3 regions of the Nonomuraea sp. NPDC049714 genome follow, and region 3 is predicted to be linked to each of the others. Evidence: riboswitches for the same ligand, from Rfam matches in the RefSeq annotation. Region 3 holds a riboswitch; each other region holds the start of a gene.

Region 1 (2,249 bases), 560 kb from region 3:
CGACCCCGACCAGCTCGGCTGAACCCCCCAGATACCGCATGAGCCTGTAAATCAGTACGCTTCCGGCGTGAAACTACTGAATTGGGGCATTGCGGCAACCGGTGGCATCGCGCGGACCGTGGGCGCGGTGATCGCCGCCGAACCGGGGATGCGGGTGGCCGCCGTCGGCTCCCGCGACCTCGGCCGGGCCAAGGAGATGGCCGCGACGCTGGGCGCGGAGTCGGCCTACGGCTCCTACGCCGAGCTGTGCGCCGATCCCGGGGTCGACGCCGTCTACGTGGCCACCCCGCACGCCCAGCACCTGGAGGTGGCCGAGGCCGCGATCGCGGCGGGCAAGGCGGTGCTGTGCGAGAAGCCGCTGGCCGCCACCATGGCCGACGCCGAGCGGATGGTACGGCTGGCGCGCGAGGCCGGGGTCTTCCTCATGGAGGCCATGTGGATGCGCTTCAACCCGCTCATCCAGCTGCTGGCGGCCGACACCCGGTTCGGGGAGATCCGCTCGGTGCAGGCCTCCTTCGGGTTCGCGCTGCCCTACGATCCCGCGCACCGGCTGTGGGCGCCGGAGCTCGGCGGGGGCGCGCTGCTGGACCTGGGCATCTACCCGCTCGGGCTGGCCCAGCTCTTCCTCGGCATGCCGTCGAGCCTGACCATGTCGGGCTCACTGGCGCCCTCGGGGGTGGACGCGGAGGCCGGCGGAACGCTGGTCTACCCGGACGGCAGGCGGGCCCTGGTGGACTGCTCCCTGCTCGCCTCCTATCCCAACTCCGCCAGCGTGGTGGGCACCGGGATGCGCGCCGACATCGAGACCCCGTTCTGGGCGCCGCGGCGGGTCGTGCTCAACGGGCCGTCGATGGAGCCGGAGGTGCACGAGCTCGATCCCGCCGACAACGGCTACGCCGGGGAGATCCGTGAGGTCAGGGACGCCTTGACCGAAGGGCGGACCGAGAGCGCGATCATGCCTCTTGACGAAAGCCTTGCCATGATGGGGCTCCTGGCCGACGCTCGCCGGCAAATCTCCTAGCTGGGGGTTTATGGACTTGTAATCCTCTTGCCGTTTGTATTACCTTGTGGGGCATTCGCGGCATACGTCCGGTTTGTCCGTTCGTTGCCGAACCATCGCACTACACGTTCACAGGACCGTCCTGTGACCGCTGAATCCGCCTCAGGGCGGAACCGGGGACCCAGTCCTTTGGGGTGAATCGGCGCCATCGCGCGTCGTAGGGCAGCTTCCACGCCCGAACCCGTCAGCTAACCCGGTAAGCGGCATGGAAGCAAGGAGTAAACCCCCTCGATGGCGAAGCACAGTCTTGCTCGTGCCCTGAAGACCGAACACCTCCGCGCAGCACTCGGCGCGGCCATCATCGCCACCGCCCTCGGCACCGCCACGGTCCCGGCGTACGCCAACCCGGGATCCACCGCCCAGGAGACCCAGCAGACCCGGCAGAACAGGCCGGACGACGCCAACAAGATCAACGTGACCGCCTCGCAGGTCCTGGAGCTCGCCAGGCAGCAGGTCGGCACCTCGGAGAACGCCCGGGGCGGCGGCACCAAGTTCCAGCAGTGGTACGCCCAGTCGCCCCGCGCCATGGAGACCGTCAGGCGTGACGGAGGCAACCCCTCCGCCTACCTGAACGCCGCCTGGTGCGCGATGTTCGTCTCCTGGGTCGGCGAGCAGACCGGCGCCCGTCCCCAGGTCGGCTGGGACGCCTACACCGTGACGCACGCCAAGTGGTTCAGCGACAACGGCCGCTGGGGCACGGTCCCCAAGCCCGGCGCCGTCGTCTTCTTCGCCTGGAACGGCAGCAAGAGCATCAACGCCATCCAGCATGTCGGCTTCGTCGTCAAGGACAACCGGGACGGCACGATCTCCACGATCGAGGGCAACACCGGCAACGGCGCCGTCGAGGAGCGAGTCCGTCCGAAGTCCCAGGTCGTCGGTTACGGCTACCCGGAGTATGCCGCCTGATGGCGAGCACCTGACCCCGCCGGGGTTCACCCGCCATGGGAGCGCGCATCCTCGCCGAGGGTGCGCGCTCCCGGCTTTTCCGACAAGATCCCCGTACACGTGTCGATCCGCCCGCCGCCGGTTCGACGCGTCGACGAGGAGGCTCACAGAGGGCCGTCCGGAGGAGGAGATCCCGCCGTGAAGTTCATGATCGTGGGCAAGGCCAACGAGGAGACCGAGGCCGGCGTGCTGCCCAGCCCGGAGCTCGTCGCCGACATGCACGCCTACAACGAGTCCCTGGTGA
Region 2 (2,249 bases), 340 kb from region 3:
CGGGACTGCCGGTAGGTGACGCCGGCCGCCCACACCTCGGTGTCGGGATCGACGGGCGCGGCGGGCGTCACCTCGTCGATCGGCTCGGAAGCCGCTTCGAGCAGCGTACGGAAGTGATCGAGGTCGGCGGAGAGCGCGTCGCCGAGCGAGAAGCCGGCGGGCAGCGCGCGGTCGCCGCCCGCGGCGCGCACCGCCCAGCGGGAGGAACGAGAGCAACGAACGAGGTGCATGAGCGCCTTCCTGTCAAGCGAACAGTGCTCCCGGTCAGGGCCCCGGCCGGGGCCCGTCCAGGTCACGGCGTGCCCGCGCCGGGCTCGCCATGTCCGGCAGCCTACTCAAGCGCTTTTCCGGTGCTGTGCCCGCGTCAGGCCGCGAACTCGGGGTAGCCGTACCCGACGACCTGCGACGTGGGACGGACCCGCTCCTCGACCTTGCCGTTGCCGGTGTTGCCCTCGATCGTGGTGATCGTGCCGTCGCCGTTGTCCTTCTTGACCAGGCCGACGTGGTCGATGGCGCTGGTGGTCTTGGCGCCGTTCCAGTCGTAGAAGACCACGGAGCCGGGCTTGGCGACGGTGCCCCAGCGCTGGTTGGCCTTGAACCAGTCGGCGTAGGTGACGGTGTAGGCGTCCCAGCCGACCGAGGTCCGGGCGCCGGCCTTCTCACCGACCCAGGAGACGAACATCGCGCACCACGGGGCGTTGGCGTACAGCTGCGGCCGGCCGCCGCCGTCGCGGGCCAGGGTCTCGGTGGCGCGCGGGGAGGACATGTACCAGCTGTGGTACGGCGTGCCGCCGCCTGCCGCGTTCTCCTTCACACCGATCTGGGACTCGGCGACCCGCAGCAGGGTCTGCGTGCTGACCTTGCCGGTCTCGGCGACGGGGACCGCCTTCTGCTGCGACGGGTGCTCGGCCGCCATGGCGGCGGTGCCGCCCAGGGTGGCGCCGGCGGCGACGCTCAGTCCAAGAGCGAAGGTGACGATGTTGGACCGGCTATAAGCGCGCTTGAGGATGTTCTTTGCCATTCTGGGGGTGCTCCTTACTTCCATGCCGCCTACCGGGTTAGCTGACGGGTTCGGGCGTGGAAGTGCCCTACGGATGCCTCAGGAGAGAGCAACCGATTCACCCCAGAAATACGTGGGTCCCCGGTTTCGCGAGTTTCGCGGATTCGGCGGCCGCGGCAGACCTGTGATCGAACAGAGGCACAGGTCAGCCACGGTCTCGGCGATTGCAACGGCCACGCGGGCATGTGAAAGACCCTGGCGTGTACCGCGGATGACTCAAAGGTAAGTGAACGGCATAGAACGATGCAAGTGCAGGGCTTGACTCCCTCACGGAATCCCCTGTCACGCAAGGGATTCAGCCCTCCATTCTTTACCTTTCTCCGGGTTTGACGAGGACAGAAAAGCGCCCATTCAGGGCCGGATGATCGCCATTCGGGTGACGGTGAACTCCTCGATGGCGAACCGAGGGCCCTCCCGGCCGATGCCGGAGTCCTTGACGCCGCCGTAGGGCATGTTGTCGGCGCGGAAGCCCGGCACCTCGTTCACCACCACTCCCCCGGCCTCGATGCGCTCGATCGCCGCGAACGCCGTGGCCAGGGAGCGGGTGAAGACCGAGGCGTGCAGGCCGTACCGGGAGGCGTTGACCGTGGCGAAGGCGGCGTCCAGGTCGGGCACCGGCCGTACGCACACCACAGGACCGAAGATCTCCTCGTCCCAGGCGGCGGCCCCGCCGGGCACGTCGGCCAGCACGGTCGGCGCGATGGCCCGGCCGTCACGCACGCCGCCGGTGACGAGCCTGGCGCCGGAGGATCCGATCCAGTCCAGCACCCGGTCCGTCGCCGCCGGGTCGATGAGCGGCGCCACCCGCGTCCCGGGCGAGCGCGGATCGCCCACGGCGACGTCCTTCATGCGCGCGGCGAGCAGCCCGAGGAACTTCTCGTGCACCGCCTCCTCGACCAGCACCCGCTGCACCGAGATGCACGCCTGCCCCGAGGCGTAGTAGCCGCCGCGCACCACGGCGTCGGCGGCGGCCTCCAGGTCGGCGTCTGCGGCGACCACGAGGGCGGCGTTCGAGCCCAGCTCCAGCAGCACCTTGGTGGGGGCGGCGGCGCGGGCGATGGCGTGCCCCGCGGCGGCCGAGCCGGTGAACGACACGGCGCCGATCCGCCGGTCCTCCACCAGCGTGCGGCCGACCTCCACGTCCCCGGTGACGAGCTGCACCGCGGCGGCGGGCAGCACGCCCGCCGAG
Region 3 (2,249 bases):
TCAGCAGGAGCCGCGGCCTGCGCCTGCTGGAACCGCTGCGGCGAGGGGGTGCCCCTCATGCTTCGAGAAACGGCCGTCCAGGTAAGTCACGCCGACCGGTGACCTGGGAGGAGCGGCCTCCCCACCTCCGGGTGGCTACGCTGGTCGGGTGACCCTCGAACTCCCATACGACGAAGTGCCGGCAGATCCCGAGCAGCGCAGGCCGTGGTTGAGGAAGATCGCGTGGTGGGTGGCCACGGTCTTCGTCGGCGGCTTCGCGATCGCGCAGGGCCTCACCAGCGGCGTGGTGGCCTCCGTCGCCGTCCTGCTGTTCTTCGCGTTGCCCGACATCGCCCGCGTGATCAGGCTGCGTAAGACCACCCTGCTGTACCGCGCGGTGCACGAGCCGTGGGTGCCGCTCGTGTTCGTGATCGTCTACTCCCTCAGCCCGCTGTTCTGGGCGCCGCTGTTCACCGCCGGGCTCGGCTGGCTCACCCGGTCCCTGCTCATCCGGGCCCTCCGCTACGGACTGCCCCGGCTGCTCTGAGCGGCGCACCGGTCCGGGCCCCGCTGTCCGTACGACGCGGCGGGCGGTCGCGTACACCGTCCGCGCGCCGCGCTTCAGGAACCCGGACCATCCTGCGCGTGCTGCCCTGCGTCGACGCCGGCACCGCGACGCCCGAGGTCCTCGACGTCCTGTCCGTCGAGCGCGACCGCATCGCGGCGAAGATGGCCGAGCTGGAGCATGCTCTGGCCCAGCTGGACCGGGTGATCGACTTCGCCCGGCACCCGGATCACTGTTCCCCCCGTACACCGGGTGCGACTCCCTCGTGGGCGGGCGATCATAACGATTCTTGACCGATTTATACCCGTTTGCTACGTTTGGGGCTTGCGAGCGGCGGTCCCGTACATGCGGCCGTTGCTGTTCATTGCCCGGACCGTGCCTTCGCGCGGCCGCCTAATCCGCCGTCAGGCGGAGCCGGGGACCCACTCTTCTGGGGTGAATCAGCGCATGTCCGCGCTGTAGGGCACTTCCACGCCCGAACCCGTCAGCTAACCCGGTAGGCGGTATGGAAGCTAGGAGCAACCCTTTTTCATGCGTCTCACCAACCGGCTCAGCCATGCCCTGCTCGGCCTCGCCGTCGCCACCGGCGCCCTGACCGTCGGCGCCGGTGCCGCGCAGGCCGCCTCGCCGGCCGCCACTGCCGCCACTGCCGTCACCGCCGACGCCACGGCCGCCGCCCAGACCCGATCCCCCGTCACCGACGCTCCCGCCGTGCTCGGCAGCGCCGCGTACCTGATGGACGCGGAGAGCGGCGAGGTGCGCTTCAGCAAGGAGGCCGACCTGCGCCGGCCGGTCGCCAGCATCACCAAGGCGATGACCGCCTACACCGTGCTCAAGCAGGCCAAGCCGACGGACAAGGTCAAGATCACCACTGCGGACGTCCGGTACGGCGCGCAAGGCGGGGCGTCGGTGGCCTACCTGCGCGCGGGTGACGTCCTCACCGTCGAGGACCTGCTGTACGGGCTGATGCTGCCTTCGGGGGCCGACGCGGCGCACGCGCTCGCCCGCGCCTACGGGCCGGGCGTGAAGACGTTCGTCGCCGAGATGAACGCCACCGCCCGCGAGCTCGGCATGAACGACACCATGTACGTCAACGCCGACGGCATGCCGTACCAGGGCGGCGGCTACTCCACCGCCCGTGACCAGGCGATGCTCGCCAAGGCGCTGCTGGACGACGAGACCCTCAGAACGGTCACCTCGACCCGCTACCACTCGGTCAGCGCCACGTCCGAGCACGGCTCGTACAGCTGGAAGAACACCAACCGGCTGCTCGGCAACCCGGGCGTCCTCGGCGTGAAGACCGGCTACACCCGGGCCGCGGGCTACACCCTCGCCTTCGCGGCCGAGCACGACGGCGACCGTCTCATCGGCGTACTCCTCGGCGAGACCGACTCCAGCCGCCGCTTCGAGACCGCGCAGGCCCTGCTGGACTGGGCGGCGGCCGCCGACGACCGGTGAGCCCGGCACGCGGTCCTAGAGCCACCGGGGCAGCTCCGGCGCCGGTCGGCCGCCGAGGCCGGTGACGGCGTCCGTCCCCCGGCCGGAGAGGTACGCCGCGAGGCCGGCGAGGGTGCCGGTCACCGGGATGGAGCCGCCGGCGCCCGCGGTGGACCACTCGCCGTCGTGGTCGGTGGCCGTGACGGTGAGCGCGGGGCCGTCACCGGCGCCGGACCGTTTGGCGGTGATGTCGCCGATCAAGGCGGCG

The links. A riboswitch is a leader RNA that binds a small molecule or an ion and turns the genes downstream of it on or off. The one in region 3 is predicted to bind cyclic di-AMP.
Region 1: it holds a riboswitch for cyclic di-AMP, as region 3 does, so the genes downstream of both, ACIBQX_RS03695 (CHAP domain-containing protein) here and ACIBQX_RS01135 (D-alanyl-D-alanine carboxypeptidase family protein) in region 3, are expected to answer to the same signal.
Region 2: it holds a riboswitch for cyclic di-AMP, as region 3 does, so the genes downstream of both, ACIBQX_RS02720 (CHAP domain-containing protein) here and ACIBQX_RS01135 (D-alanyl-D-alanine carboxypeptidase family protein) in region 3, are expected to answer to the same signal.

The regions. Positions count from the first base shown of each region.
Region 1 covers NZ_JBITLM010000001.1:777,050-779,298, forward strand. The annotation lists gene ACIBQX_RS03685 (aldo/keto reductase) at 1-22, shown strand, start outside; gene ACIBQX_RS03690 (Gfo/Idh/MocA family protein) at 68-1,021, shown strand; cyclic di-AMP (ydaO/yuaA leader) riboswitch at 1,140-1,278, shown strand; gene ACIBQX_RS03695 (CHAP domain-containing protein) at 1,292-1,966, shown strand; gene ACIBQX_RS03700 (YciI family protein) at 2,153-2,249, shown strand, end outside.
Region 2 covers NZ_JBITLM010000001.1:555,122-557,370, forward strand. The annotation lists gene ACIBQX_RS02715 (fumarylacetoacetate hydrolase family protein) at 1-230, opposite strand, end outside; gene ACIBQX_RS02720 (CHAP domain-containing protein) at 365-1,021, opposite strand; cyclic di-AMP (ydaO/yuaA leader) riboswitch at 1,033-1,180, opposite strand; gene ACIBQX_RS02725 (aldehyde dehydrogenase family protein) at 1,412-2,249, opposite strand, start outside.
Region 3 covers NZ_JBITLM010000001.1:213,974-216,222, forward strand. The annotation lists gene ACIBQX_RS01125 (hypothetical protein) at 149-526, shown strand; gene ACIBQX_RS01130 (hypothetical protein) at 625-837, shown strand; cyclic di-AMP (ydaO/yuaA leader) riboswitch at 925-1,062, shown strand; gene ACIBQX_RS01135 (D-alanyl-D-alanine carboxypeptidase family protein) at 1,076-2,002, shown strand; gene ACIBQX_RS01140 (maleylpyruvate isomerase family mycothiol-dependent enzyme) at 2,018-2,249, opposite strand, start outside.